Regions from separate parts of the Ponticaulis profundi genome, predicted to be linked through region 2. Evidence: riboswitches for the same ligand, from Rfam matches in the RefSeq annotation. Region 2 holds a riboswitch; the other holds the start of a gene.
What was found. Region 2 has a riboswitch for cobalamin ahead of cobT (nicotinate-nucleotide--dimethylbenzimidazole phosphoribosyltransferase). Riboswitches for the same ligand answer to the same signal wherever they lie in the genome.
Positions count from the first base shown of each region.

Region 1: linked by a shared signal. The riboswitch ahead of ACFQDM_RS16670 (TonB-dependent receptor plug domain-containing protein) and the one ahead of cobT (nicotinate-nucleotide--dimethylbenzimidazole phosphoribosyltransferase) in region 2 are both predicted to bind cobalamin.

Region 1 covers NZ_JBHSSW010000066.1:143,684-159,590, forward strand. Annotated here, with positions in the region: gene ACFQDM_RS16635 (Rne/Rng family ribonuclease) at 1-672, opposite strand, end outside; gene ACFQDM_RS16640 (N-acetylmuramoyl-L-alanine amidase) at 1,065-2,366, shown strand; gene ACFQDM_RS16645 (ABC transporter ATP-binding protein) at 2,410-3,099, opposite strand; gene ACFQDM_RS16650 (ABC transporter permease) at 3,111-3,890, opposite strand; gene ACFQDM_RS16655 (penicillin-binding protein 1A) at 4,275-7,076, shown strand; one part of gene prfB (peptide chain release factor 2) at 7,134-7,202, shown strand; one part of gene prfB (peptide chain release factor 2) at 7,204-8,259, shown strand; gene ACFQDM_RS16665 (YitT family protein) at 8,408-9,010, shown strand; cobalamin riboswitch at 9,072-9,259, shown strand; gene ACFQDM_RS16670 (TonB-dependent receptor plug domain-containing protein) at 9,432-11,279, shown strand; gene ACFQDM_RS16675 (ABC transporter substrate-binding protein) at 11,378-12,115, shown strand; gene ACFQDM_RS16680 (FecCD family ABC transporter permease) at 12,112-13,104, shown strand; gene ACFQDM_RS16685 (ABC transporter ATP-binding protein) at 13,097-13,858, shown strand; gene ACFQDM_RS16690 (TetR/AcrR family transcriptional regulator) at 13,863-14,540, opposite strand; gene ACFQDM_RS16695 (oxidoreductase) at 14,636-15,907, shown strand, end outside.
Region 2 covers NZ_JBHSSW010000005.1:288,823-304,729, forward strand. Annotated here, with positions in the region: gene ACFQDM_RS06415 (polysaccharide deacetylase family protein) at 1-550, opposite strand, end outside; gene ACFQDM_RS06420 (polysaccharide deacetylase family protein) at 553-1,500, opposite strand; gene ACFQDM_RS06425 (isochorismatase family protein) at 1,503-2,180, opposite strand; gene ACFQDM_RS06430 (MFS transporter) at 2,484-3,719, shown strand; gene ACFQDM_RS06435 (carboxylesterase/lipase family protein) at 3,836-5,551, shown strand; gene ACFQDM_RS06440 (TonB-dependent receptor) at 5,858-8,218, shown strand; gene ACFQDM_RS06445 (class I SAM-dependent methyltransferase) at 8,538-9,710, shown strand; gene ACFQDM_RS06450 (hypothetical protein) at 9,710-10,027, shown strand; cobalamin riboswitch at 10,112-10,320, shown strand; gene cobT (nicotinate-nucleotide--dimethylbenzimidazole phosphoribosyltransferase) at 10,434-11,441, shown strand; gene cobS (adenosylcobinamide-GDP ribazoletransferase) at 11,441-12,214, shown strand; gene cobC (alpha-ribazole phosphatase) at 12,205-12,744, shown strand; gene ACFQDM_RS06470 (cobyric acid synthase) at 12,741-14,231, shown strand; gene cbiB (adenosylcobinamide-phosphate synthase CbiB) at 14,225-15,178, shown strand; gene cobD (threonine-phosphate decarboxylase CobD) at 15,175-15,907, shown strand, end outside.

The DNA of each region.
Region 1 (15,907 bases), on a different contig from region 2:
CAGATACTCAAAATCTCGCTTGATCTCTGTTTTGGTACGTTTCGCGCCAGCCGTGCGAACGATCAGTCCCATGCCTTCCGGAACATTGAGTTCGCTAACGATTGTCTTCAATCGCTTGCGGTCCGCAGCATTTGTGATTTTGCGCGAGATGCCGCCGCCACGAGGTGTGTTTGGCATCAGGACACAATAGCGGCCTGCCAGTGAGAGATAGGTTGTCAGAGCTGCGCCTTTATTGCCGCGCTCTTCTTTTACCACCTGTACCAGCATGATCTGGCGACGGCGGATGACTTCCTGGATCTTGTAACGCTTCTGCTGGGATGACTTTGGCGCGGGACGGCCGTCTTCGTCGTCCTCATCAATATCATCTGCAAAATCGTCGTCTGAAGACGAACTTTGTTCCGCCAGCAGAGCTTCGCGATCAGCCTGAGGAAGCTGGTAATAATCCGGGTGAATCTCGCTGAAGGCGAGGAAGCCATGTCGGTTGCCACCAAAATCTACGAAGGCGGCCTGCAAAGATGGCTCTACGCGAGTGATTTTGGCGAGATATATATTTCCTCTGAGTTGTTTCTTTTTGGCGCTTTCGAAATCAAAGTCTTCGACTTGCCCCTTGTTGACCACGGCAACCCGGACTTCCTCCGGGTGAACCGCGTCGATCAACATCATTTTTGTCATTCAAGCTATTCCTGATGCACCGGCTGTTTTTCCGCGCAATCATCCTCGATTGCCCGCGGTCAGCCAGGTGGTGATAATTGTTGTGTGGAGTGGTTTGGAGAACGGACTGAGGCGGTGTCCATGTATGTATGGATTGCGAAGCCATCAGAATAAACGTCCCAAACTCGTCTTTCGAAGCAGCGGCAGCGTACTGTTTATACCTGTCCGCCCCGGTTGAATTCGTATTCATGTGTGGCACGGTGGGCCACAATGTCTCTACACTGCCTAATATTCGTCGAAAAATAAAGAGAAAAGAATAGGGCAACAATTTTTGCTCAGTGTTAATACACGTAAATGCCATGTTAACCCTGATCTGCCTAATTGTGATTCGTTGAGTTGAGGTGATGAGCACAATGAAACTGGCGAAATTCTCGTTTCTGTCTGCGTTTTTGGTCGCATTGATCGGTGTATTGGCGCCGGTTCAAGCACGTGCCGCGTCAGGCGCAGCGATTACGAATATTCAGATTGGCTATGATGGCGCACAAACGACGCGTCTGGTCATCGATGCCAGCAAAGACCTCGATTACTCCCAGTTTGCGCTCGTGAATGGCGGATTGCGTTATGTGATCGACTTTGAACACCTGTCCTGGGACCTGCCAAGCGCAACTGATTCGTCGGGCGAGGGGCAGGGTGTGGGCGGTATTCAACGCTATCGCTATGCGCAGAATTCGAAAACAAAGTCTCGACTTGTGCTCGATCTTGATGAGCCGCTTCTGCTTGAGAGTGCTTTTACGATGTCGCCTAAAGCGGCGTCTGAACCGTACAAACTTGTACTCGATTTTCGAAAAACCGACCTGGAGACGTTCAGCCGACTGCGTCCTGCTCCGATCGGCGTTAGTGCATCAGTGGAACAGCCTGCGACGATGCGGTCTGTCGAAACGGTCGGGGAGGTCATCGAAAAGGCTGATTTCACGCCTGTTGCACCTTCGAAGCCTGTGCCGGCGCTTTCAGATCCGGTGCTTCGAGCAAATCTACCAGTTGTCGTGATTGATGCCGGACATGGAGGCAAAGACCCGGGAGCGATCGGTTCAAAGGGCACGTTCGAGAAAGATGTTGTGCTCAAGGCTGCATTGTCTCTTAGAGATGCTCTGGTCGATTCAGGACAGTATGTCGTCATTCTGACGCGTGAGGGCGATGAATATGTTGATCACGCTGATCGTATCGCGATTGCACGCGAAGCGGATGCCGATCTCTTTATCTCTTTGCATGCGGACTCTGCTGGCAATCATTCTGTCACGGGGGCTTCCGTTTATACGCTGGCGCCGTCAGCTGATGAACGCTTGCGCAACATGCGTGAGCGCGAGGAATGGAACGTACCGCTTGAGGTTGATCTGTCTGAGAAAGATGTTGAGGACATCCTTGTCGATCTGATGACGCGCGAAACGCAGAACTATTCGGCAGAGTTCGCAGAAGTCCTGATTCCTCAAATGGCAAAAGCAGGCCCTGTCGTTCGAAACACGCACCGTCGTGCGAACTTCTACGTTCTTTTGTCTCCGAACGTTCCGGCAGTTCTGCTTGAGCTTGGCTTTCTGACCAATTCCAAAGATGAAACCCGACTGACATCTGGCGATGGCATTGAGAAATCCATGGGCGCGGTTAAATCCGCAATTGATATCTATTTCGAAGAGCAACGCAGGCTCGGCGCGCGATACTAGCCAGTCTTCTAGATGTCATATATCGATGTCGATCGCATTGCGGTCAGTCTTCTTTACGAAGGCCTTCTTCTATGTATCGATCCCAAGCTTCGCCAACGTCGCCAAAAAATGCAACGTTGCCTTTTTTCAAGTATAGGCCAAGATTGCACATATCCCTGGATAGCCTTTGGTGGTGTGTTGCGAGTACTAGCATTCCGGATTTCTCAACCAATTCTTCCATGCGTTTGGCACTCTTTTCCCGGAAGCCAGCATCTCCCGCTCCTAGCCATTCATCCATGAGCAATATGTCGGGATCAAATGCGGTCGCGGCAGCAAACACACAACGCATTGCCATGCCTTGTGAATAAATTTCCATTGGTCGATCAATATACTCACCAATGTCAGCGAAATCGATCATTTCGGGCAATTTGTCTTTGACTTCTTTGTAGGAACGCCCTTGTACCATGTTGCGAAGAAGCATGTTGCGGCGGCCAGTACTTTCCTTGCGAGTGCCCAGACCTACATTGAATAGAGCGTTTATCTCGCCTTCGATCTCAAGCATACCTGATGATGGCTCAAGAATACCCGCAAGTGTCTGCATCAAGGTCGACTTACCAGCACCGTTCGGTCCTATCAGAGCTAGTCGGTCACCATCTTTTATCTCGAAATTTACGTTCGATAGGATCGTTTCGGATCCAAAAATGCGTCTTCCGGAAAGTTTCACGCACATATCTTTAGCTAGAATTTTTGGCATACTGATAAAGCCTACAGGTGAGCCGGTATACGTTTACGGAAGATGGTGAATGCGACGATCGACAAGATCAAGAAGCTGAGGGTAATCCCTCCGACGATACTCCAATTAAGGAGGGATGCTCTTTCTCCCATTAGAGGAGCCCGGAATATCGCGATATAATGGGTGAATGGTACCCAGTTGGCTATGAATGAACGACTACCAAGGTCGGAGGGTATCCACACGATTGGTGTGATAAAAAAAGAGATACGCATAATTGTCGACACAACTTGAACCAGATCCCGGGCAAATACGCATACGATTGCTAAAAAGAGCATGACCCAGAAAAGGGAGAAAAAGTTCACGAAAATTCCGCCGAAAGCCCAAAGGGCGTCTGCCACCGAGTATGGACGCAGATAGTACGCGACCGGAAAAATAACGATCAAAAGAATGACGAAGTTCAGCATCTGACCAAAAATCGCCTGTAAGACGAAAAGGCTATATGGGGATTTAATGCCCATTATCCAACCTTTTGCATTTATGAGTGTTGCTGCGCCGCTGCTGATACACCCGGCAATAAGGGTCCAAATTCCGAAACCAAGTAAGAGGTGGGCTGCGAAGTAATTTCCATCGGCTGGACTAAGTCTTGAAAAAATAAAAAGCTTTACGCCGACAAACGCCATGAAGCCAACGACAACCCAAACCGGCCCGAGGTAAGTCCGATGGTAGTTTGCCTTCAAGTTCTCAAATGCCAGTAGAGTCCAAAGCCGCCATCGAGTAAGGCCAAGCCAGAGATCTTTAAAAGCTGATTGCATTTTTGATTCACGACCTCTGAACAAATTACGTCGTTAGGCGATTAGGAAGCAGATCAAAGATTCCCGAAGTTTGTTCGCTGAATGGAACACCTTGAACGGGTGCGTCAACTGAAGAAGGCTCATTAGGATGATTTTTCAGAGAACGCTATCGGGGTGAGCGAAATTTGCGTGTTGCTTCAGTTAACTAATTCAGAAGGTCTTGGTGGCGCGTTGGATTCACTGTTTTTTGTCCGCGTTTCATGGACCGAATGTCATTTGCATCTGGTTCATGGACAGATAGCGTTAAGTATGGCTTTTCTGCGAATGGAACCAACTCGGCCTTAGAATCGTCGTACTTCGAAGCGAATTCGCGATGAAATGCCTACGGCAACAGTGTGAGACCAGATGACAAATACGCCTTCGAACAATTCTTCTGCGCTTGCAAAGACAGGGAGCGCACTCTCCGGCTTTTTTACAGGCTCGATTTTTCGATGGCTGCTCGTAGCTATAGGCGTTCTGGGCATGGCCGCAACATTTGTTGTGATGGGCTATGTTCAGTCGCAGTCCCGGAATTTGCCGTCGGTCGATACGCTCGCGGAATACAAACCGGAAGTAACATCGCGCGTTCACGCAGGTGATGGACGGCTGATTGCAGAGTTCGCGAGTGAGCACCGCGTTTACATTCCGTATGATGGTATTCCGGAACATGTGATTCAGGCGTTTGTCTCAGCTGAAGACAAGAACTTCTTCAGCCATAGTGGGCTCGACTATTTCGGTATGATGCGTGCGGGCATTCGCAATGTGCGAGACATTTTGCGCGGCGTGGATGGCAATTTGCAAGGTGGTTCGACCATTACGCAGCAGGTCGCAAAGAACATGTTGCTGGCGGACTCCTCCCAAAAGCTGGAACGCAAGGTAAGAGAGGCAATTCTCGCCAAGCGTATGGAAAAAGCTTTCACCAAAGCGGAAATTGCTGAGCTGTATCTCAACGAAATTTATCTCGGCGGGAGCTCTTATGGGGTCGCTTCGGCAGCCCTGAACTATTTCAACAAGTCTCTCCCGGATCTCTCTCTTGAGGAAGCTGCTGTGCTGGCTGCGATGGCTCAGCGTCCGGGTGATGTGAATCCGTTCCGGAAAGCTGAACGTTCACGCATTCGTCGTAACTGGGTTCTTGGGCGTATGGCCAAGAATGGCTTCATTACAAATGCTGAAGCGCGCGAAGCTCAGGAAGCTCCACTTGAAACCCGCTCGCGTCTGAAGGGGGCTGAGTATGCGGCCGCAACGTATTTTGTCGAAGAGCTGCGCCGGGACCTGATTGAACTTGTCGGGGAAGACGAGCTTAAAGAAGACGGTCTTTCCATTCGCTCCACACTCGACACCCGTCTGCAGATTGCCGCGCAGGATGCCTTGCGCGCTGGGCTTGAAACGTATGATCGTCGCAAAGGTTTTCGTGGTCCACTGACCCAGATCGAACCGGGTGACGAGCAACTTGAAAAACTGAATGCGGTTGAACTTCCGGGTGGCTATGGCACGCGTGAAGCCGCACTGGTGCTTTCGGCATCCGATTCTGCCGTGCGCTTGTTGCTGACGGATGGCTACGAGATCGATCTCGCCTCAGATGATGTCACGTGGTCGCGCACATATCGTACGTCTAATGGTTCACGCGGGTTGTCTCGCGGTGATGTCGTGATGGTTGGCGTGGAGCGGGAAATTGTTTCTCCCGAAGGCTCCGAAGAAACCAACCCGGCAGGCGACCCGGTCGAATCGCAGGAGACGGTGACGGGCCTTCAGGGCGAAGGAGGTGAAGCAGCTGACCCGGAGATGATTTCCGAGGAAGAAGCTGCGCTTGAGAACCGACCTGTCGGCGAGGCCCGTCTGGGACAAATTCCATTGGTCGAGGGCGCGTTGCTTGCGCTTGACCCGCATACGGGTCGGATCCTTGCCATGGCTGGAGGGTATTCTTTCTGGAAAAGTCAGTTTAACCGAACCACGCAGGCGAAACGCCAGCCGGGATCGTCCTTTAAGCCGCTTGTCTATGCCTCAGCACTTGAGCTCGGGTATCCGCGTTCGGGACAACCAGCCTACACGCCTGCAAGCAAAATTCTCGATGCGCCGTTCATTCAGTGCGATTATTCTCGTGTCAGTGATCAGTGTTATGCGCCGACCAACTACACGAGCGGTCGTTTCTACGGCATGAGTACGATGCGGCTGGGTCTGGAGAAATCCAGAAACGCTATGACCGTACGTCTCGCCAATGACATCGGTATGGAACACGTCGCTGAGTTCTCAGAGCGTATCGGCCTTTACGATCACCTTGATCCGTATCTCTCCATGTCTTTGGGAGCAGGCGAGGTCACCGTTTTCGACATGGCCAAATCTTACGCCTTGCTGGTCAATGGCGGAAAGAAGGTAACTCCGACCCTGTTTGACCGTGTGCAAGATCGCAATGGCGACACGATTTTCAAATCGGACAGCCGCGAGTGCGAAGCCTGTGAAGCGGAATATGAAGGTCAGGCACCTCCTGTGCTCGCAGATAATCGCGAACAGGTCATTGATCCGATCGTTGCGTTTCAGATTGCCTACATTCTTCAGGGTGTTGTGGAGCGCGGCACAGCTGCCGGCATTCGTCGTGACTGTCCGCCTGGCGGACCACAGGCCGGTGACGTCGAAGGTGTTCCGGAAATCTGTAAGCACACGCTCGGCGGAAAAACCGGTACAACCAATGATTATAATGATGCTTGGTTCATGGGGTTCTCGCCTGACCTTGTTGTCGGCATTTATGTAGGCTTTGACGAGCCGAAAACGCTTGGTGGCGGGGAGTCGGGCGGTCGCGTTGCTGCGCCCATCTTCGCGGACTTTATGGAAGATGCACTCAAAGGACGTGAACTCGTCCCACTGCGGGCTCCGAGTGGCGTTCGTTTTGTCAATATCGACGCCAGAACCGGGGAACTGCCAGGCGCTGGAACCTCAAGCGTTATCCGGGAAGCATTCCGGAAAGGGTCGGAGCCAGGTTATTCCGATGCCTTCTATGAAGGTGGATTCGATCTTTATGGCGGCGGTGTAAGCTCGGGCAATGATGATGGGGCATCTGATCTCGATCTCGACAACTTCGGACCGGTTCAGGGATATGGTGATAGCGGCAATGAGCAACAGCAGCCGTATACGCCTCCGAATGCTGGCAACGATTTCGAAGACGGCGTTTACTAGGCCCTCAAAACTTCTTAGACAGTCCGGCTCACCAGATACTCATATTGGAGGACAGGCATGACGCCTGAAATGGATGACTTGTCAGCACGCATCAAGCAGTCTGTGGAACTGCTGAGGAGGCGTCTTTGACTGGGATCGTGCACAAAAAAGATTCGATGAGCTGACAGCGATGTCTGAGCGCCCCGATTTCTGGGATGACGCTCAGGAGGCACAAAAGCTGATGCGCGAGCGTCAGAAGCTCAATGATCAGATTGAAGCGATTACAAGCCTTGAAAGCGATGTCGCTGATGCTGAAGAGCTTTATGAGCTCGGGCAGGAAGAAGGCGATGAAAGCGTCGCGAGTGAAGTTCTCGATCTTCTGAAGGACGCTGCAGAACGTGCTGATCGGGCTGAACTCGAAGCACTTCTTTCAGGCGAAGCTGACTCCAATGACTGCTATATTGAAATTCACGCAGGCGCGGGCGGTACCGAGAGCCAGGACTGGGCTGGCATGCTGCGACGCATGTACGTCCGATACGCCAATGCCCATGGGATGAAAGTCGACGAAGTCGAAGAGCATGCTGGGGATGAGGCTGGTATCAAATCGGCGACCTTACAGATTAAGGGTGAAAACGCATATGGCTGGCTGAAAAGCGAATCTGGCGTTCACCGGCTCGTCCGGATTTCACCGTTTGACTCAAATGCTCGCCGCCATACCAGCTTTGCCAGTGTGTGGGTCTATCCTGTGATTGATGAGTCCATTGAGGTGGAGATCGAGGAGAAGGACGTTCGTACTGACACGTACCGTTCAAGCGGGGCGGGTGGTCAGCACGTCAACAAAACGGACTCTGCTGTTCGACTGACGCACGAACCAACCGGGATCGTTGTGGCATGTCAGAATGGTCGCTCCCAGCACCAGAACCGTGCGACAGCCTGGGAAATGCTGCGCGCGCGGATTTATGAAATGGAGCTTCAGAAGAAACGCGAAGCTGCAGATGCTTTGGAGAGCACCAAGTCGGAGATCGGCTGGGGGCATCAGATCCGCTCGTATGTTCTGCAGCCATATCAGATGGTGAAAGACCTTCGAACGAATGTTGAAACATCCGATACGCAAGGCGTGCTGGACGGTGATCTCGACCAGTTTCTTGCAGCGTCTCTGTCACACAGTCTAACATCTGCTGCAGACGAAATGACAGAAAGCTAAACGTGATCACAGGTCGCTTGTGGGTAAATATGTGCTCGCAAAGTGACTATTCTGATATCTTTCGCTACGTAAACTCAGAAAGTCGCAAGTCAGGTCTTTTGATTTGCGACTTTAGGGCATAGGTGTGCGGCTCTCGAGGAGAGCTGTCATGTCCCAATCCGTCAAACATAAATGGTATGAAGATGTCGTCGCGCTGCTGGTCGGTGCGCTGCTGATTGGGATGGGCGTCATCGTTTTTTCTGAGGCAAAAGTTCTGACGGGCGGCGTATCGGGTGCCTCTCTCGTTTTGTCCTATGCAACGCCTTTCACCTTCGGCCAGTACTTCTTTGTACTGAATGCGCCATTTTACATTCTCGCTGTGATGCGGATGGGCTGGCAGTTCACGCTGAAGACGGTGGTTGCGGTAACTCTCGTCTCCATCTTTCCAACTTTTGCGAAAGACTGGATCTCCCTGGAATTTGTCCATCCTGCATTCTCGGCCATTTTTGGCGGTGCGCTTCTCGGCATGGGAATGATTGCTCTGTTTCGACACCGTGCCGGGATTGGTGGTGTCAGCATTCTTTCTCAGTTCCTGCAGGACAAGAAGATCATGAATGCAGGGATTTTTCAGCTGGTCACCGATTTGTTCATCCTGTTGGCTGGCGCGTTTGTGGTGCCGCTGGAAAACCTTTTTTATTCGGTTCTGGGTGCGATCGTTCTCAATCTGATCATTGCCATCAATCATCGCCCTGGACGGTATTTCGGGTCCTGACGCAGACGCGCCATCGGACTTGATCCGAATACTGCGCAGTTGACTTCACTTCCAACTTAAAACAAAACCCGCCGCAGATGGTGCCTCTCTTTTGGGAGGCTAAGAGGGAAGCCGGTGTGAATCCGGCACTGTTCCCGCAACTGTAAGCTGGGAGCTTGCGGCCACATAGCCACTGGAAAACGTTTCCGGGAAGGCGGCTCGCAAGCGCTGATCAGCAAGTCAGGAGACCTGCCATCGCGTCGTTCGTCCGGAGACCGGGAAAGTCTCAGCGGGCGGGAAAGAAGCAGCGCGGGTCCGCGCCTTTCCTCTGTAGCGACAATCCAGCAAGGCCTGGCCGCCCGCACCCCGTTTTCGGGGTGAGGTCAGATATGTCGTTATGAGATGCACTCTTCACGGGCGGTGGTGCATTAGGAAAACTTGTATGCGTACAAATGTACTGCTTTGCGGCGTTGCCGCGCTTGCGCTTGGACAGGTCGCAAATGCTGCGCCAGCAGATCTCAGCGAAACCCGTCTCGATACGGTCAATGTCGAAGGTTCACGCCTGAATCAGACCGAGACCGAAATCGGTTCCAGCGTCTCCATCATCACTGCAGATGATCTTGAGCTTCTGGGATTTGATTTTGCGATCGATGCTCTTGCGCTCGCGCCAGGTGTCACTGTCAACCAGAATGGCAGCATGGGCGGAACCGCTAGCGTCCGCATTCGCGGTAATGCGAGCGGTCAGACGCTGGTCCTGATAGATGGCGTGCCGGTCAATGATCCGTCCCAGGCATCCGGTGGTTATGAATTCGCTTATCTCGACCCGGAAAATATTGAGCGCATTGAAGTGCTCAAAGGCCCTCAGTCTACACTGTGGGGCACAGATGCCATTGGTGGCGTCGTGTCGATCACAACCAAGAAGCCGGAGCAGGACCTGGGTGGATCGGCTTTCGCAGAGGTCGGCTCTTTCAATACCGTGCGCGCAGGTGGTTCTGTCGGCAATGCGAATGATTTAGGTGACTTCCGCCTCGCAGTGACCGGGACAACAAGCAACGGCATTTCGAAGGCTGATGAAGCCAATGGCAATGACGAGCAGGACGGCTATGACAATCTGACGATCTCCGGCAAAGGTGGTCTGAATCTTGGAGAAAATGCACGTCTCTCAACAAGCATTCTGTGGACCAATGCCGAGTCAGAATATGACAGCTATGATGGCGGCGCACAGGGTAGCGTTTCTGATGGTGATGAGCGTACCGAAAACGAGTCGCTTGCAGCCAATATCGCGCTCGACCTGACGGCTTTCGATGGGCGTCTGGAGAACCGCTTCCTGTTCGGTTATTCCGATCTGGAACGTGAGAATTTCACTGATGGCGTTTCCAGCTATCTCGCAGAAGGTGACCGCCAGCTCTATCGTTATCAGGGCACGCTGAACATCAATGAGATGAACACGCTGGCCTTTGGTGCTGAGCGGGAAGAGACGAGCGCAAACGGTGATGATCGTGCGCTCGACAGCTTGTTTGCACTCTACGAGTTCAAGCCGGTTGAGTCGCTTACGCTGACCGGCGGACTTCGTATGGATGATGACGATGATTTCGGTTCGGAGACGACCGGCCGCGTCGCAGCCGCCTGGCGGGCAACGGATAATGTACTGCTACGCGCAAGCTGGGGGCAGGGCTTCAAGGCGCCAACCATTTACCAGCTGACATATATTTGCACCTTCTGTGGCCTGACTGAACCTAATGCGGATTTGCAGCCGGAGACGTCTGAAGCATTTGATGTCGGCGTGGAGTGGCGTTCGAATGATGGCCGCGCACAAATCGGCGTGACGTATTTTGATCAGGAAACCGAAAACCAGATCGATTTCGATTATTCGGCGGGTTACGCGAACATTGCGTATGTCGAGTCGCAGGGCGTTGAGATTACAGGTGCGTTTCAGGCCACAGACTGGCTGAATCTCACAGCGAACTATGCCTATATCGATGCAGAGGATGGTGATGGCAATGAGCTGACACGTTTGCCAGAGTCGACGGCAAATCTGACCGCTGCATTCGATCCTGAAGGTCCTTGGTCCGGTGCTCTTCACGTTCGCTATAACGGCGAGGAAGCCAATACCAATGGCACGACGCTTGATAGCTGGACGCGCCTCGATGTCACGGGCCGTTACGCGGTGAATGATAGTATTGAGCTGTATGGCCGGATCGAGAACCTGACCGATGAAGAATATCAGCAAATTCTCGGTTATGGCACGCCGGGCATTTCTGGCTCGGTTGGCGTGAGACTGCGTTACTAGAGCTGCATATTATGAGACTGGCGATCCTTTTTCTGGGTTTAGCAGCAGCGTGCTGCAGTCCTGCTACTGAAGTTAATGTCAGTGAGCCGGTCGAACCCATGCGGGTCGTCAGTCTGGATTACTGCGCTGACCAATATGTTCTGAAATTCGTTGACCGGTCCCGTATTCTCGCTGTGTCGCCGGATGCGGAATCAACGTTCTCCTATATGCGGGACTCTGCCGAGGGGCTGCCAAGTGTTCGCCCGCTTGCTGAGGATGTGCTCATTTTGAAGCCCGATCTCATCGTGCGCTCGTATGGCGGTGGCCCCAATGCCAGCACCTTTTTCGAACGTGCCGGTATTCCGGTCGTCGAGTTGGGTTGGACACCGACTCTGGAGAGCGTAATGGACAATATCGAGCGCGTTGCCGGTGAACTCGGCGCCGCCGAAAAAGGACGCGAGGTAACGGCCGATATGCGTTCACGGCTGAATGCGTTGAAGGCCTCCGGGGCGGGGCAAACCGCTATGTATATGACGCCTGCGGGTGTCACGACCGGGCCTGGATCTCTTGTAAGCGAATTGATGACGTCAGCGGGCTATTCCAATTTTGAAGAGACCTCGGGCTGGCATGCCATTCCGCTTGAGAAACTCGCATTCGAGCGGCCAGATGTTGTGGCCGCTGCCTTCTTTAATGAAAAACGATCGCACATGAACTCGTGGAGCGCGACGTTCCATCCGGTCGCCCGCGATCAATTGGAGCACTCGAATATCATTTCGCTTCGTGGTGAGTGGACAGTCTGCGGGGGCTGGTTCCTGTTGGATGCGATTGAAGCGTTGGCTGAGGGCGCAGAGCCATGAAAACTGACTATCTGCTTGTTCCGGTTCTTGTTTTCGCCAGTCTGATTGCGATTTTCCTTGCGTGCTTACTTGGTTCGACATCCATGCCTGTCGATCGCGTACTGCCTGCGCTGTTAGGCGTGGGGGCCAATGGTGATCAAATCGTAATCTGGCAAATTCGCCTGCCGCGGGCTTTGTCCGCATTCCTGGTTGGCGCCGCGCTCGGCATATCGGGCGCCGCGCTTCAGGGGCTTTTGCGCAACCCTCTTGCTGAACCGGGCGTGCTGGGTGTGTCAGCGAGTGCGACCTTTGGCGCGACCTTTGTTATCTATTACGGCCTTGTCGGGATCAGCGCATGGATGCTTCCTGTATCGGCGATTCTGGGGGCCTTGATCGCCACAGCTGTTCTCGCCATTGCTGCAGTTCGAACCCAGTCCGTTGTGACGCTGATTTTGGTGGGGGTTGGTATTTCCAGTTTCGCTGGCGCCGCAATGAGCCTCATCATGAATCTGGCTCCGAACCCTTTCACATTATCCGATATGATCAATTGGATGATGGGATCTGTCGCGAACCGGAGTTTTCGTGAAATCGGATTTTCCGTGCCGTTTATAGCAGCGGGTATGGGCATTCTGTTCTTCAGCCGGCGTGGGCTTTCGGCGTTGACGCTTGGCGAAGAGGCTGCAAGCGGCATCGGGCTGAATCTGACGCAGCAGAGAATTTTCGTTGTGATTGGCGCAGGACTGGCGACTGGAGGATCGGTAGCGCTAGCAGGTGCGATTGGGTTTGTCGGTATTGTAGCACCCCACTTTATACGGCCGTTCGTGCACCATGATCCGGCGCGTTCGCTGATTCCATCTGCGCTGTTGGCGGGTTTTATCCTGGTCGTTGCAGACATAGGCGTTCGCTTGCTGCCGACCAATAATGAACTGAAACTGGGCGTGGTTGCTGCACTGATTGGTGCGCCAGCCTTTGTATGGATTGCTGTTCAGAGACGAGGTTCCCGTGACTGATTTGCGTGTGAACAATTTGTCTGTTCCGGTCGAGGGCTGCCATCTTGTCAAAGGTGCGAGTTATACCCTGCGTCCTGGTGAACTAATCGTCCTGCTCGGACCAAATGGAGCGGGTAAGACGAGTCTTTTGCGGGCGAGCCTCGGCCTTATTCGGACGGATGGTGGGACAGCTGAGCTCGGCGATCAGCAGAGCCGAAAACTCTCATCTCTTCAGCGTGCAAAGCGGGTTTCCTATCTGCCCCAGACGCGGCCATTGGCCTGGCCGAACCGCGTACGCGATGTTGTGACCCTTGGACGTTTTGCTTTTGGCACGGCACTTGGTCGCCTCTCTGAACGCGAAGAGCAGGCGGTTATGCAAGCCATGGAAGCGTGCGACATTCAGCATCTGGCGGACAGGCAGACAAATACGCTGTCCGGCGGAGAACTGGCGCGTGTCCACCTCGCTCGGGCTTTTGCTGCTGAAACGCCGCTTCTGATCGCAGATGAACCGGTTGCTGGTCTCGATCCGCGTCATCAGTTCCGTGTGATGGATCTGTTCAAGGACTATGTGCGTCGTGGAGGAGGCGTTTTGGTGGTTCTGCACGACATCGCACTGGCTGCGCGTTATGCTGATCGTATGATCTGGATGCAGAGCGGTGAGATCGTTGCAGATGGAACGCCGCAAGAGACGCTGACAGAACAGCGTCTCGAAGAGATTTATGGGATTCGCGCCGAAGTGAATGGGCTCGATGTGCGCTTTTCAGGTGTGAGCTGAAGCGTCAGGCTTGATCGTCTTTTAGGATTGGCGCATCAAGCAGAGCCGTAGCGGTCTGCACGATATCGAGCAGTGTTTCGTTGGAGGTCCAGGTCGGGTGAGACTTGGTGTCATCGGCGCGCATCGATTCGCGTTGTGCGAGCAACAGGCCGATATAGGATGCGAAGAAAACATACCGTCGGCTTTGTTCCGCCTGGGTCAGATGCGGCATGAGACGCCTGAAGTGCGTGAGACAACGCTGATAGCCGGTGTTCCAGCGACCATCGAGTGTTTCATCAATGAAGCCGCTCTTGTAATATGAGACTTGTAGGATGAAGCGGTTGAAATAGTTACCGTAAATTTCATCATCGTCAGCAAAGCTCGCACTTGGCAAAACGATCGCTTTCACTGCATCCGTCAGCGTTTTCGGGCCACCTTCCGCTTCCATCGCATCAAGATAAACCTGGCGACGCGCTTCGATCCGGGCTGCGCCATCAATCAGGATGTCAGCAACGAGCTTGTCCTTAGTCCCGAAATAATATGCTACAACGCCAAGGTTACGCTGGTCTGCCGCGAGCGCAATTTCACGTACGCTGACATCATGAACGCCGCGTTCTGCAATGAGTTTTCGTGCGACCCGCTTAAGTTGCAAGCGTGGGCCAGCTTCTTCTTCTGGAAGCGAATGGAGCTGATTGACTTTCATTTGAAAGCAGATACACCTAAGTCAGACGACTTAACACGCACAAAATGCAAAAATTGCGACAAAGATCGTAAAAAAAGTGCGCGAGGGAGGAAAATTTGAGCCAGCTGTTCGAACCTTTCGAGGCGAAAGGTTTGCGATTCAAGAATCGCATCATTCACGTTCCAACGACTCTGAACATGTCAGATCCGCAAGGGTATGCGACTCGCCGTCTGGCGGCTGCTTATGGCGCGATTGCGCGTGGGGGATATGCAGCCACGATTGTCGGTGCGACCTGCGTGCGCCGCGACGGCCTGATCAACGAACGCATGCTTGGGCTGTATGACGAAGATTATGTCATTGAGTTTCGTGACACGGTTTCAGAGATCAAGAACAATGACTCGCTCGCGGGTATTCAGCTTTTCTATGGCGGTCTGATCCCCGGCCTCGGCACGACAGTGCCACTGAAGGACGGGAAGGGATGGATTCCCGATACCGTTTCCTGGGGGCCGAGCGACAAATACATTATTGGCAACCCGAAGCCCGGGGTCATTCCGACCGAAGAGTATGAGAACATTGTCGAAGCCTATGCCCAGGCTGCGCGTCGGTCGAAAGAGGCAGGTTTCGACTTCCTCTCTTTCCACTTCTGTCATGGCTCTCTGCCGCATGCGAACCTGTCTTTGCTGTCCAATCAGGGGCGGACAGATAAATATGCGGACCGGTTCCTGATGATCGAGGAGATCATCCAGCGCACGCAAGAGCTTTGTGGCAAGGACTATCCGATCATTCCGCGTCTGTGTGTGGATGAGAACCTAAAGGGCGGGTTCGATATTGAGTATTTCGCCGAGCATTATGCGCCGCGTCTGCATGCGCTGGGCATTTCGGTGCTCGATTGCACCTTCGGCTCCATGCTGATGGCGGAAAGCCGTCGTCAGGATATCTCTTCGAATGAGTTCATCGGTCCGAGTTTCTACACGCCGAAAGTGGTGAACAAGGACAACATTCAGACATTGCGCAAACTGTTGGTCGAGAAGGGCATTGATATGCCACTGATCGGGTCTGCCAATCTCATCACTCCGGACCATCTGCGCACAATGGTGGACGAGGCCGGTGCGGACTTTGCTGGCGTGTGTCGTCTGTCGCTGGATGATCCCGACTTCCCGAACAAGATGATGGAAGGGCGCGAAGACGAGATTCGCTTGTCGACGCATACCGGGGCTTCGCTGCTTCAGGGCAATATCTTTGGTAAAGGCTGGGCAGGCTCTGCGCAGAACCCAGTGTTTGGCCGCGATGATGAGTATCGGATTATCCCGACGAACCGTCCGAAAAAGGTGGTCGTTGTCGGCGGCGGCTCAGGCGGCATGGAGTATGCCATCACCGCCAAGGAGATC
Region 2 (15,907 bases):
CATGTTTGGCAAGCAGTTCCGGCGTGTTGTAGGATTCATTGCGTGCCGGGCTCATCCAGACCTTTGGCGACAGGCCATGCTTTTCGAACAAGGCTTTGGTCTCGACGATGTAAGCCTCTTCATCCGCTTCGCTGAGGCCAGCATAGTGAATATGGTCGGTTGAGACGCCATGGGCTGCGATTTCATGGCCATCAGCCAATACGGTCTCAATGAGTGGCTTTACCCGATCAAGCAGGACAGCATTGACGGGAAAGACCGCTTTCAGGCCTTCCGCGCGCAAAGCTTTCAGTATGCGGAATACGCCAACCCGAAGACCATAATCGCGCGTCGTATAATGGCGCAGATCCGGATAAGGCGTCACCATTGCACCTGGATGCTTGAAAGGCTTACCAGACGGATTCAGCGGGAAGAATTCCAGCGGAACAACGATGAAGGCATCCAGCCTGGTGCCGTCATCCAAACGCACGGGCTCACGCTGCGCGCTGTATGACCATGGATATAGGTCATGATCATTGCCGTAAGCACGCTTTGGATATTCAAGATAACTCATTGTCATTTGCCGGCTCCTGAGAAGCCAGTCCCACCTGTTGCCAGACCCTGCGCATTGATGTCGGCAAGCGTCTGATCCCAATAATGTTCACGATAATATTCTGCGATCTCGCGCCCGGTTGCGAACCAGACATCGTCGCTATGCGCCTTGATATGCTCGAGCGCTTCTTCAAACATCCGGATACGGTGTGGCTGAGACACCAGATAGGCGTGAAGCGGAATACACATCACTGTGCCGCTTTCCTCACCCTCTTCGAGCAGCTGATCGAAATGGCGTTTCAGCACATCAGCGTATCGGGACGGTGATTGTGACAGCGAGCCGTATGTGATGACATCATTCACTTCGAGCGAATACGGCAAAGAGACAAGCTTGCCGGATTTCGTCTTCAGCGGCTGCGGCTGATCATCCTGGAACAGGTCACAGGAATACCAGAAATCATATTCTGCAATGAGATCGATCGTACGTTCAGTGTGTGTCAGAGCTGGTGCCAGATAACCGCGAATACGCTGCCCGGCTTTCTCCTCGACGCTTTTGATACAGTCTTCAAGCACTGCACGTTCGGCGGCTTCGTCAAAGCCGTAGGAGTAACGCGTGTTGTAGATACCGTGAGAGAAGAACTCCCAGTCCCGCTTCACGCAATCCTCAATAATCTCCGGATGATGGTCCAGCAGCGCAATGTTCAGCGACACAGAACCGCGAAGATCATATTTGTCGAGCAGCTCCATCAGGCGCAAATGTCCGACGCGGTTCCCGTAATCGCGCTGGGAAAAGCCGATAATGTCCGGATTGCCCTTCGGCCAGGGCTGACGCCAGTCGTTGTGAGGCGGCTGGTATTCATAATATTCGATATTCGGAGCGATCCAGAAAGCGAGTTTCTTTCCGCCCGGCCATTCGATTTTCGGACGTTTCTCGTACGGCCAGTAATCGTAGAGGTTTGGTTCTGCGAACATGCTCATTTCTCGCCCTCATAGGAGTCGAGCCAGGAAATGACGTCAGCAACCTTCACCACGTCTGCATATTTCAGGTGCAGATCGGTCAGGTTCGCGAAATGATAGCTTTCATGCTTGTCGGCGACGCACTCCATCGGAACAATGGTGCGATAGCCCCGAGACAGACTATCCACCGCCGTTGCGCGGATGCAGCCGGATGTCGATCCACCCGTCACGACAACCGTGTCGATCTTGTGCCAGGTCAGGAAGCTCTCAAGCGGTGTTTCGAAGAACGCGGATGGCATACGCTTGGTGTAGACCGCATCAACCGACCGATCGATATTCAGGCGGTCATCAAACTCAGACCGTTCCGAACCGAATTTGATATTCTGCAAGCTGTCTGGTGTGTCCGTGCGTGTACCCCAGACGCCGGCGTCAGCGGCATTGTCCATATACGCGACGTGTGTCCACACAACCGGAAGCCCTTTGGATCGCGCCAGGGCCGAAATCTGGTCGATGTAGAACATCTGCTTTGGATCGGTGACGTAGGAGGTCTTCGGATAAAGGTCCGGACGCGTGTAAGATTTTTGCGGATCAACGTTCACAATCGCGAGGCGCTCTCCGAAACCGAAGGCTGCACGTGTCGGATTGGCATAAACGTCTTCAAAAATCTGTCTGGCGGTTTTGTCCGATGTCACCATTGTCGGCTGGGGATCATTGGAAGTCTGAGTCATGAAATACGTACCTTTTGATATCTGCCAGACATCGACCCGAATACGCTGGTCGATATGAGAAAATCGTGCATCTTCCAGTCCTAGAGCGAAGAAGACGCGTTTCCTCGATAAAAAACAAAGTAATCGGTATGCGATTAAACCCTGAGGGGAGCTTCGCGCAATGCCTCGCCAATGCGCGCGCTATCCGCCCAATGAGAAAGCTTCACAGGCAACTGGACGACTGAAAGGGTCGATGCCTTGCTCTTCACACGGATGAAGAGGGCCCGACATATGACAGGAACAAGCGCCAGTGAATTTCGAAAATCCTGGCTCGCCATTATTGCTTGCGCAGTCGGCGTCGGCGTTGGTCTGACGGGCCTCCCATTCTACACCTTCGGCGTTTTCGTCAATCCGCTCGAGGAAGCCTTCGGATGGAGCCGGTCCGAAATCATGACAGGGCTCCTGATCGTTAATGGTGGCACGGTTTTTCTAAGCCCGCTTCTCGGCGTTCTGATGGACCGATTTGGCGTTCGCGTGATCGCCATTCCGGCTCTGATCGGGCTTGCCGCGGGCTTCTTTGCGCTGTCTTTCAGTGGCCCGGGCATTCTCAGCTTCTATCTTGGCTGGGTGGTTCTGGCGATCCTGGCGAGCGGCACCACACCGCTCAGCTGGACGCGCGCCATCTCCGAGCGATTTGATCAGGCGCGAGGATTGGCATTAGGCCTGACCCTGCTCGGCACTGGCGTTGCCAGCGCGCTTGGCCCGTCTCTCGTACAATATGCGATTTCATCCGGCGGCTGGCAGGCAGGCTATCGCGCGATGGGCCTTTTTGTTCTGATCATCGCACTGCCCCTCGCCCTGATCGGCTTGCGCGGAACGACAAAGCCGAAGACTGAAGAGGCCTCTGGGGAAGCTGCGCCTTTGAAAGAAGGCTTCACCTTTGGAGAGGCAGTCACCAAGCCCGCTTTCTGGCTCATTATTTCCGGCATCTGTTTTGTGATTTTTGCTCAGGCAAGCTCCACGGTTCACTTCATTCCACTCCTCAGAAGCCGTGGCATCAGCGCTGAGACAGCGGCTGGCATTATGGGCGCGCTCGGCATTTCGGTCATTATCGGCCGGATTGTCGTCGGCTATCTTCTGGACAGGTTTCAAGCGCCCAAAGTTGCACGCGTCTTCCTCATGGTGCCTGCGCTCTCGCTCCTCTTGCTTCTGACACGCGACGACCTGGCAAGCGCCTGGCTCGCCGCAATCCTTCTTGGACTGGCAGCTGGCGCTGAAGTCGATCTGCTCGCCTATCTGGTCGGCCGCTATTTCGGCCTGCGAAGCTATGGCCTGATCTACGGCGTCGCCCTGTCCGGATTTGCCGTTGGCGGCGGGTTGGGGCCCATGGTGACCGGCATGATCTATGAGGCAAATAACGGCTATCAGACCGCTCTGATTGGCGGTATTGTCATCTTTGCGATTGGCGCAGGACTGATTGGATGTCTTGGAAAATATCCTGATTTTGCCCGACAGGCGAAAACTTAAAATATTTTAAGCTGATAAGCCGCACGCGCCTTCGTACTCCCCATTCTTTCGATTTGTATCTGCAAAGCCCGATTGACGAGCAGCGGCCAGAAAAACGCACGGAGCACCAGACAGACATGTCCAGTAAAAAAGCCACGACAGACCTGTCAGCACCGTTCAATCCGGGGCGCCGAAGCCTTCTGGCGACAGGACTTGCTGCTCCCGCTATCCTTGCCGGAAGCGCAGCGGCGCAGACCGAAGTACGCGCTCAGCCAAACCCTTCCTGCGATCCGGAAAAACGCACGGTTCAGACCCCAGCAGATCTGGTTGTCGAGACCGTTGCAGGACGCGTAAGAGGTTATGTTTCCTCTGGCATTCTGACCTTCAAGGGCGTCCCCTATGGCGCGCCAACCGGCGGAGAAAACCGCTTTCTGCCGCCAAAGTCGCCAGAGCCATGGAGCGGTGTCAAAGACGCTTTTGCATATGGCCCAACCTGCCCTCAGGAGGCCCCCACAGCTGGCGGCCGCATGGGTTTTCTGCTGGCGCATCAATACGGTTATGAAGCCGAAGATTGCCTGAACCTGAATGTCTGGACCCCGTCAACAGATACAAACAAACGCCCGGTCATGGTGTGGATTCACGGCGGCAACTACACCACCGGTTCCAGCTATGCCATCCGCGCGCAGGACGGCGAAAATCTTGCCCGCCGCGGTGATGTGGTCGTGGTTTCGGTCAATCATCGCCTGAATGTTCATGGCCATCTCGATCTGGGTGCGATTGGCGCTCCGGACGAATATGCAAGTTCCGTGAATGTCGGCATTCTTGACCTGATCAAAGCCCTCGAATGGGTACGCGACAATATTCGTGAATTTGGTGGCGACCCGAATAATGTCACCGTCTTCGGACAATCAGGCGGCGGACTGAAAATCAGTCATCTGAGCGGCGCACCCGCCGCAAAGGGCCTCTTCCATAAGGCAATTGTTCAAAGCGGCTCCCAGGTCGAGCCGTTTGATGAAACGATGACCCGACCGCTTGCCGAATTCCTGCTCGAAGAGCTGTCTCAATCGTCTCTGGATATCAAAGCGCTTCAGGCCGTTCCGCTCAAAGAGCTGCAAGCGGCTGCGCAACGGGCAAACGCCCGCTGGAAAGCACAGGGCAACCCGAACGACATCTGGACACTCGTCGGCTGGGCCCCGCGTCTGGAGGCAAACAGCCTGCCGCATAACCCCTATTCAAAAGAGGCTGCGAGCGTTTCAAAAGACATCGCCCTGATGGCAGGCACGACACTTCATGAATTCAATATGGCGCTTTTCTTCCCGCCTTCGGAAAACATGACGTTCGAGGAACTGCGGACCAATCTCGCCCGCGCTTACTCAGACCCGGATGCCGTGATGGCAAGCGCGCGCGCGGTCTATCCAAACGAAAAGCCCGTCGCACTGGCGGCAATCATTGGCGCAGGCGGCTTCAATCGACAGAACGCGATCGATCAGTGCCGGGCGAAAGCTGCACTTGGCGGCGCACCAGCCTATCTCTATCAATACTGCTGGCAGACACCCGTCCTTGATGGCCTTCCGCGTGCCTATCACTGTTCGGAAATCGCAATGGCCTTCGCCAACGCCACCAAAGAGGCTCAGGCAACCGGCGGTGGACCTGAAGCGTTGAATGTCGAACAACAGGTCAGTGACGCCTGGATCAGTTTCGCCCGAAACGGAAATCCGAACCATGAGGGCCTTCCGAACTGGACACGCGTCTTCCCGGAAAATGCGCCCACAATGATCCTCGATGCCACGTCACGTATCGAAGTGGAGCGCGATGAGCCTATGCTGAGCGTGATCCGAGAGACCAAAATCTAGAATACAACTGTATTTTAGAAATCCGTAAAACGCATGATGAGTGCAAACGTAGTTTTGCACTTTACCCAGGGCTCTGTGAGAAAAAGGTCACAGGTTAGCGCTGAATTCAGAAGAATTCTGTCTATCTGTTTTACGCTTTCACGAATTCTGTTCGGTACACGAACAATTCCCAAGTCCTTGTTCCAGATTTTCTGCTCCGACGATCTCATGCGGACAGGGAAAATCCGTTTCCTTGTTAATCGTGCACGCGGGTTGCACGACGCAAACTACATGGGGTTTTAAGTGGTAAACAAATCAAAATTCCGCATGGTTCGACAGAGTGTAAGCGCAATTGCCCTGGGGACGGCAATCTACGCAACTGGCTCTCTCGCCCACGCACAAGAAGCTGCTGAGCCAGTCGCTGCTGAAGAAGGCGCTCGTCGCATGAACAGCATCGTCGTCACGACGCGCCGCCAGGAAGAGAGCCTGCAAGAGGTTCCGATTTCCATCACGGCGCTCGGCGATGAAGACCTGCTTGAAAAATCAATCGGTGACTTCGACGACGTCGCAGCTTACACGCCAGGCCTGTCTTTCCGTGACTTCGTAACAGGCTTTAACGGCGTTGCGACCATGCGTGGTCTCGCTCAGGCGAACGTTCAGGACGCTGTTGGTAACGTTGGTGTCTTCGTTGACGGCATCTACCTGCAACGTGGTTACATGGTGAACTTCTCGCTCGCTGACATGGAGCGTATCGAGGTCGTCAAAGGTCCACAATCAGCGCTTTATGGCCAGAACACCTTCTCTGGCGCAATCAACGTTGTGACCAAGAAACCAACAAACGAATTTGAAGCTGACGGCTCTGTCACGGTTGGCAACTACAACCGCACAGAAGTCAAACTCGGCGTTGGTGGTCCAATCATTGAAGACAAACTCATGGCGCGCGTTTTCTACGCAAACTCTGAGTATGGCGGTTCGATCGAAAACAACTATCCAGGCATTAACGGCGACGATTTCGACCATTTCGGTGGTTATGACCGTACAGCCTATTCCGGTACTGTTGTCTTCACGCCAACAGACAATCTGACATTCACAGGTTCTTACCAGAAGCTCGAGCGTACAGAAGAGCAGCGCGCGCACTACACAATGAGCGGTGTTGCTGAAGAATGGGCTCTGAACGCTGGCGAAACCAACCAGTTCGGCACAGGCGACTGGTTCGCAGGCACACTGCCAACGAACCCAGGCGAACTGCTGTCTGGTGCAAACCCGGATCGTCCACGCGGTCTGTTCTCTGTGCCTCAGCCAAACCTGATCACAGACTCCGAGATCTACCGTCTTGGTGCGGAATGGGAAATCAACAGCGCGTTCACGCTGAACTACACCTACGGTAACGCCGAAGGTACAGCGCTTGAAAACTTCTGGTTCCCACAGAACAGCTATAACCCACTTGGTGGCCTCGCTGTTTATCAGAACCAGCACGAAGGCGGCACGATCGAGTTCAAGAGCCACGAGCTTCGCCTGAACTATGACGATGGCGGCATCTTCCGTGGTGAAGTCGGCGTTTATCAGTCTGAAGCTGACGACCTGTTCGCATTCGGTCTGAACATTCAGCCTGCAGATGGTGAAGTGAACCGTACGTCGACCAACCCGGTTGATCCGAACGCGATGACGCTGCCATTCCAGCTGCAGAACCGTGTCTTCGAAACTGAAGCTGTCTTTGCTCGCGGTGAGGTCGACTTCCTCGACGGCCAGGCAAGCCTGAGCGTTGAAGGCCGTTACACGGTCACAGACGTCAAAGTTCGTGACCAACTGGCTCGCAACGCTGCTGAAGATGCAGGCCTCGACCCAGACGTCGAAGCTCCGGATCTCACAGACTCCTGGAAAGAGTTCACACCACGCGTGAGCCTGAACTACTTCGTCACACCAGACAGCATGGTCTATGGCTCGATTGCCAAAGGCGTGAAATCAGGTGGCTTCAACGGTTACGTCACAGGTACAGTGCCGCTCACCGAAGACGAGCAGTCTTACGGTCCTGAATCCAACTGGACATATGAGCTCGGTGCGAAGAACGAATTCCTCGACGGCCGCCTCTTCGCGAACGTTGCCGTGTTCTACACGAAATGGGAAAACCAGCAGATCTCTGTTGTTCCTGAGAACTATGACGTGACCATCGGCGACGATGATCAGGCGGTTCCAGGCATCTGGGGTTCGGTTGGCGACTCAACGGCTAAAGGTATCGAGCTTGAAACAAGCTGGGTCCCAACAGACAACTGGAGCTTCTACGGCAACCTGTCTTACACCAAAACCGAATACGGTGACGGTGCGAACAACCCTGCTTATGGTGAAGTTTCCGGCAACGAGATCCCAGGCACACCGCCACTCTCTATCTCTGTTGGTGGTGAATACCGTCAATCGCTCACAGATCTCATCGAAGGCTTCGCGGCTCTCGACGTAAACTATGACAGCGAGATGTACATCACGCCGGACAACACGATCGAAATCGAGCCACGTACGCTCGTCAACGGTCGCTTCGGTATTGAGCGCGGCAATGTGAAGGCGTTCTTCTTCGCGAAGAACCTGTTCGACGAATACTACATCGACAGCTCCTTCCTGATCCCATCTCTGAACACGATCACCCCTTCTTTCGGTGAGCGTCGTACAGTTGGTGTGACGGTGTCCTTCTCTTACTAATCCCGAGCACAGAGCTGGAAAGACTCAGCTTTTCAGCTCTATTCTCCAACTTAACGGCACCGATCCTCATCGGTGCCGTTTTTCTTTGGCTGATGGTCTGTTCGGCTGTCGACGAAAGTGGACATTGTTCCGACATCGATTAAATGAGTTCGTAAGAGTGTGCTGGCGAAACGCCATGCATGCACATTTATTCGCCTAGCGATTATCCCTATTGATTGTGTGGTATTTGGCGTCACGCCAGGCAGAAATACTCACGCGACAGGCAGCATACCTTTCGTTCGAAAAAGACATAAACAAAACGGATGAACCAATGACTTTCATGACGAAAATCGACCGCTCGAGCTCCGGCTCACAAGCGGCGCCTGATTTCTCCCTCAGCCAGCGCGGTCGATCCGGCCTCGAAATCCTGGGCTCGATCCAGAAGTATTCTTCGGGCTATCTGCGCAGCATTGCCTCAGACACATTCCATGCGAACCCGGAAGCCCAGAAGCTTTCTGCAGAGCATGAAGCCGACACAAATCCGGACAAGGCCGACCTGCGCAAGCGTATTGCTGCCGCACGTGAGATCTGCCTGTCAGACAAGGATTACCGTATGGAGCGCTTTCTTCAGCGCTATGTCGCCGAAGAGAATTTCAACCGCGGCATTCCCGCGATCGAAGAGCGTCGCGAAAACTTCGAAGCCTTCATGAACATGAAGGTGGAACCGGTCGAAGGTTCGGAACTGGACGTTTCCAACGAAATCGAACCGCCAAAATATTATGACCGCGTCGAATGGCACCTCGAGCCAGGCGGCTGGGATGGCTATGACCTCTACGGCCCGCTGTTCGCTTTCGGTCTCGGTCCGCTCATCTTCCGCTTCGGTGGCTATGCGGCCGTTGGCTATGGTGACGACATCATCGAGCAACGCGCTTCCGCAATCCGCCAGCTTCCGAAAGAAAGCTATGAGCGCATTTATGAGCCAGGCTGCGGCGGTGTCTCTACCCTCGGCGCGATCAACAAGATATTCCCGGACGCAGAGCTTTATGGTTCCGATCTCTCTCCTCTGCTTTTGAAGAATGGCTATATGCTCGCCAACAAGCAGAAATTCCCGGTTCACCTGAAACTGGAAGACTCGACAGCGACAAGCGAGCCGGATGAGAGCGTCGACGGCGTCATCACCTATGCGCTTCACCACGAGCTGCCACCTAAGGCGAACAAGGAACTCTTCAAGGAGATGTTCCGCATCATGAAGCCAGGCGGCGATATCGTCCTGTCTGACCCGCCACCTTTCCGCGCTGTCAGCCTGTTCCAGGCCGTCCTGCTGGACTGGGATACGGACCACCGCGAAGAGCCATTCTTCTCGACCATTCTGGAATCCAGCCTCGAAGACATGCTTGAAGAAGCCGGTTTTGAGAAGGTTGAAGCCTACGCCATTGGTCAGGGTGGATATCCATACATCACACGTGCTCGCAAACCCGAGACAACAACCGCAGAACAGGGAGTTGCGGCGTAATGGACAGAAATTATCTCGACGAGAAAAGCGTCACTGATCTTGGCCGCATGCTGATGGCTCTCATGTCAGAGGTCTGGATTCTGAAAGATCGCACCATGCTGCTTGAGCACGTTCTCGAAACACGCGGCGGCATTGCGAAGGACGAGCTGGAAAACATGGAAATTCCAGAAGACCTTGCTGCGAAGATCGATGCTGAACGGGACAAGTTTGCAACCCTCGTCCTCAGCGCGCCAATCGCTGGTGAGAAGCGTTCTGTAAAAGACATTCTGGAACGTGCGGGCCTGAAAGACAGCCCGGTCCTCGCCAACGCTGACTAAGCGATCACACGAGCAAACAATATCAAAGGCCGGGATGGTTTCATCCCGGCCTTTTTTTGACTGGACCCGCGAAACCCCAGTCTTTATGGGATGATTCATGATGGTTTTCCCGCAAGGGAAATGAAAACGGGAATGCCGTGATGCTCTTCGAGCAAAGTCGGCAGCTGTGCCCGCAACTGTAACCGATGAGCAAAGCCGCTCATTTGCCACTGGATGTAAGATATCTCATCCGGGAAGGCGCGGCCAAGCGATGAAACGGGAGCCAGGAGACCTGCCATCATACGTCGCCCCTCTTCTCGACCGGGTCACAGTCGAAAGAGCGGAACACCGTAGCGGCGACATCACACTGGACACAGCCGCCTCCTCACAGGGGCGGTTTAACCTATGAGTCAGGGAGACCGCCCCGTTGGCGACACAACTTACGTCGAAAGACATTCAGGCAGCCATTGATATGAAAACAAAGCCGGTCGGCTCGCTTGGCCGGATTGAGAAGCTTGCTGCCCAGATTGCCGGATTTCAGAACACCCTTACACCCAGGCTTGAAACCTGCGGCCTGATCCTGTTTGCAGGAGATCATGGCATCGCACGGGAAGGTGTTTCAAACTATCCGCAGGCCGTGACGCGCCAGATGGTACAGAACTTTCTCACTGGCGGCGCCGCTGCGAATGTCTTTGCGCGAACCAATAACGTTCAGGTGCGTGTTGTTGATACCGGCGTGTATGGCGAACCGATTGAACATCCCGGCCTGATCTCGCGCCGTCTTGGCGACGGCACAGAAAACAGTGCGCAGAAACCAGCCATGAGCAAACCACAGCTCGACATGGCCCTGGCAAGCGGCGCGCAGCTCGCCGGAGACGGCGATTTTGACGCGCTCTGCTTCGGCGAAATGGGCATTGGAAACACCTCAGCAGCCACGCTGATCCTGTCCAAAATCACCGATGAAAGCCTGAAAAGTCTCACGGGACGCGGCACAGGGCTGGATGATGAAGGCCTGCGTCGCAAACTCTCTATTCTGGAGCGCGCCGCCAGACGAACACCGGACCGGCTCAGCGTGGAAGACGCGCTTCTGGAGTATGGCGGGTTCGAAATCGCGACAATGGCCGGCGCCATGATCGGTGCGGCCAAAAAGGGCCGGATGGTCCTCGTGGATGGCTTTATCGCAACCTGCGCAGCCTATTGTGCGCAGCGCATGGATGTCTCATCGCGCGACGCCATGATCTTCACCCATGTCTCCAATGAGGCCGGCCACCGGCTCGTCTGCAAGACCATGTATGTCGAGCCCCTGCTGGATCTCGGCCTGCGACTGGGTGAAGGCACAGGCGCATTGCTGGCATGGCCCATCGTCAAGTCTGCTGCAGCCATGTTGCGAGATATGGCAAGCTTCAGCGATGCCGGCGTCAGCGGACCTGCCTGATGCGCCAGATCCGCGAAGAATGGCTTCGCTTTCTTCTGGCACTGCAATTTCTGACCCGGCTGCCGATCGCTCTGAAAGACGATGAGTTTTCACCGGAGCGCCTGGAAAGCTCCACCCGGTATTATCCGCTTGTGGGTTTGCTGATCGGAAGCGTCGCGGCTCTTGCCTATTACCTCTGCGCACTGGCGCTTCCCGCGCCTCTGCCTATACTGATCTCAACCGCTGCGAGCCTGCTTCTGACCGGTGCCTTTCATGAAGACGGACTGGCTGACACCTTTGACGGCATTGGTGGCGGGCTCACACGAGAGGCCGCTCTCAATATCATGAAAGATAGCCGCATCGGCACGTATGGAACAGCAGCGCTTGTGACCATTCTGCTGATCAAGGTTTTCACACTGTCCGCGCTGTCGCTTCCGCTCGCCATCGGCGCGCTCATTGCGGGCCATGGCCTCAGCCGCGTATCCGCTGTGATGGTCATGGTCACAAGCCGGTATGTCCGCTTTGAGGGCAAAGCCAAACCGGTCGCTTCAGATGTTGGCACCAAGGGACTTGTCTTCCTCGCTGCTTTTACGGCGCTCATTCTGATCGGACTGGGCCTTACCGGCTGGTCACTCCCCTTGCTGGCCTGTGCTTTGGTCGGCCTGATCGCAGGACATGTGCTGATACGTTTGTTCTATGAGCGCAAGCTTGGCGGCTATACAGGCGATGCACTCGGCGCGACCCAGCAAATCAGCGAGATTGGCTTTTATCTGGGGGCGCTCGCATGGCTTTGATCCTGTTACGTCATACACAGCCCGACATTGCAGAAGGCATCTGTTACGGGCAGTCCGACCTGCCACTTGCGTCAGACTTCGAAGCGCAGCTTCAGCGTCTTTACGAAACGCTGCCAGGCTTTTCACGGCTCTATACCAGCCCGCTTCAGCGCTGCCATATCCTCGCAGCGCATCTGTCGTCTGCGCGGGGCATACCGGTTTTTGTCGACCCCAGACTGATGGAAATGAATTTTGGCAACTGGGAAAACCAGGCCTGGAACGACATTTCCCGTCCCGAACTGGACGCATGGGCCGATGACTTCCATCACGCCAGACCCCATGGGGGTGAATCCGTGGCGAATCTCTCAACACGCGTCCGCAGCTTTCTTGCTGACTTGCCGGATCTCAGCGAAGACACGCTGATTGTCTGCCATGCCGGGATTATCCGCGCCTTGCTCGCAGAGATCAACGCCGAGAATGCCTGGCAGTACAAGCTCAATTTCGGCGACTGGATTACGCTCGATGAACATGAACTGAGCGCTCTGAGATGACCGGTCGCGCCATCATGTTGCAGGGAACCGGTTCGGATGTCGGCAAATCCCTTATCGTCGCCGGGCTGTGCCGCCTCGCAAGTCGGTGCGGTCTACGTGTTGCGCCTTTCAAACCACAGAATATGTCGAACAATGCTGCCGCCTGCTCTGATGGCGGCGAGATTGGCCGGGCACAGGCACTTCAGGCGCTTGCCTGCGGACTGGAACCTCGCACGGACTTCAATCCTGTCCTCCTGAAACCGGAGACGGACCGGCGCTCCCAGCTCGTCGTTCATGGGCGAGCTGTCGGCGCACAGGAAGCATCGCTCTATATGACCGAACGCCACAAGCTCCTTGGCCGCGTGCTGGAAAGTTTTGACCGTCTCACGGCAGACTATGACCTTGTGATCGTCGAAGGGGCTGGCAGCCCTGCAGAGACAAATCTGCGGGCACGCGACATCGCCAATATGGGCTTTGCCCGCGCCGCCGGTGTCCCTGTCTGCCTGATCGGCGATATTGATCGCGGCGGCGTCATTGCCGCGCTGGTTGGCACCAGGACCGTCATCGAGGCAGCCGATGCTGCAATGATCCGTGCCTTCCTCATCAACAAGTTTCGCGGTGATCCGAGCCTGTTTGAGGATGGTGTCAAAACCATTGAAGCAGAAACCGGCTGGCCTTCGCTCGGCATTATCCCCTGGCTGAGCGCCGCAAGCCGTCTGCCTGCAGAGGACGCCGTCTCCCTCGAACGGCCACAGGCCCGTACAAGCGGCACGCTGAAGATCGCAGCGCCCATGCTGTCACGAATTGCCAATTTCGACGACGCCGACCCGTTGCGCACCGAGCCGGGTGTTCAGTTTGATTTCATTCCACCCGGTCAGGCCATTCCGCGCGACACCGACATCATCATGCTGTTTGGCACTAAATCCACGCTGGGCGATCTGGACTTCCTGCGCACACAGGGCTGGGACCATGATATCCTTGCACATGCCCGAACCGGCGGACGCGTGTTTGGCATTTGCGGCGGGTATCAGATGCTTGGCCAATGGGTGCATGACCCGGACGGAGTAGATGGGCCAGCCGGAAGCGCACCCGGCCTTGGACTTCTCAACCTGGAGACCCGCATGACCGGCGATAAGCGTGTACGCCCAGTCACCGCTTACGAAGCGGGGAGCGGCGACCCGCTCACGGGCTATGAGATCCATACCGGACGGACAACCGGACCAGACACAGCACGCCCCTTTCTCACTCTGCCGGATGGACCAGACGGCGCGGTGTCCGCCGATGGGCGACTTGCCGGGTGTTATGTCCATGGTCTGTTTGCCAATGACGATTTCCGCCAGCGCTGGCTGAAACAACATGGCGCAAACGAGCTCGCAGACCAGAGCTATGGCGAAGCTGTAGAAGCCGCACTCGATACACTGGCGGATGGCATTGACGCTCATATCGATTTCGAACGCTTCCTCGCGCTTGCTGAAACGCCCGGCTGGACGCCTAACGCATCTTGTTGAGCGCACCCCTCATGCTGACGGCCTTCGGCCTCGAAGCTGCGCTTGGCTGGCCCGACTGGCTCTATCGCCGGATCGCTCACCCCGTTGTCTGGCTGGGAGCCTTGATCTCAGCCCTCGAAACGCGTCTCAATCGAACGGGCTTCAGTCATCATCAGAGATATCTCTTTGGCGCCCTGACAAGCCTGATCGCGATTAGTGTTGCGCTGAGTTTCGGGCTCGCCATTTCCATTCTGTTGCCAGACAAGCTCTGGGCGTTGGGGCTCGAAGCGTTGATCGCATCCAGCCTGATCGCATCGCGCAGTCTTTATTCCCATGTTTCCGCCATTGCAGCTCCGCTTATCCTTAGAGATCTCCATGCCGCACGCCATGCCGTTTCGATGATTGTCGGACGCGATCCGTCTCAACTCGATGAAGCCGGCATTGCGCGGGCCAGTCTGGAAAGCCTGGCGGAAAATGCGTCGGACGGTGTCATCGCTCCGCTCTTCTGGGGTGTCTGTTTCGGCCTTCCGGGCATAGCAGCTTATAAGGCGATCAACACGCTGGACTCCATGATCGGACATCGATCTGACCGCTATCAGGCATTCGGAGGGTTTGCTGCGCGTCTGGATGATCTTGCCAATCTGATCCCGGCCAGACTGACCGGCATTCTGTTTGCCGCAGCCTCTCTCAAGCGATCCGCCTTCACAATGATGTTTCGCGATGCCCGCAAGCATCGCTCTCCCAATGCCGGCTGGCCGGAAGCCGCCATGGCCGGCGCGCTGGGCGTTCGCTTGTCGGGCCCCCGCCAATATGAAAACCATCAGGCTGACGAGCCCTGGCTGAATGGCTCTGCCCCTGATCCACATGGTACAACAATCAGGGATGGACTATCGCTCTATCTGAAAGCCATGAGCCTTGCTGGGCTGTTGATGGCCGTGATCGCCCTGCCCCAAATGGTGACTGCATGATCAATGATCCCATTCATGGCGGCGCGCTCGACCAGATCAGGCACCGCTTCCCGCAAGCGCCCTCACCCTGGCTGGACCTGTCGACGGGGATTAATCCCTGGCCTTATCCGCACACAGAATGGCCCGCAGCAGCGCTTACGCATTTACCCACAGCCACCATGACAGAGGCCTGCCGATCCGCCATGGCGGACGCCTGGCAATGCGACCCGTCCTGCGTTTTGCCGGTACCGGGCAGTGAACTTGCGATCAGGCTGCTCCCTCAGCTCCTGAACATTGGCACAATTGCCGTGCCGCACCCCATTTATGGAGACCATCTGAGCGTTTGGCGGGACGCTGGGCGCAAGGTCATTCCCATGACGGATCCGAGCCAGATCCCTTCAGATGCGCAGGCACTGGTGCTCTGCAATCCGAACAATCCGGATGGACGGCTCTGGTCATTCAACACCCTGAAGGCCTTCCATGGCGAGATGCTCCGGCGAGGCGGCTGGCTCATTCTGGATGAAGCCTATGGTGAGCTTTTAAACGGTGACGGAATAACGCCCGACGCTGGCGCTGATGGCCTCATCATCCTGCGTTCGTTTGGAAAATTCTACGGTCTGGCAGGCTTGCGGCTTGGCGCCCTGCTTGGTCCGCAATCTATTCTGAAACCAGCGAAACAGGCGCTGGGGGTATGGCCAATCTCCGGCCCGGCCCTGACCATTGGAACGCGCGCCTATCAGGACAAAGACT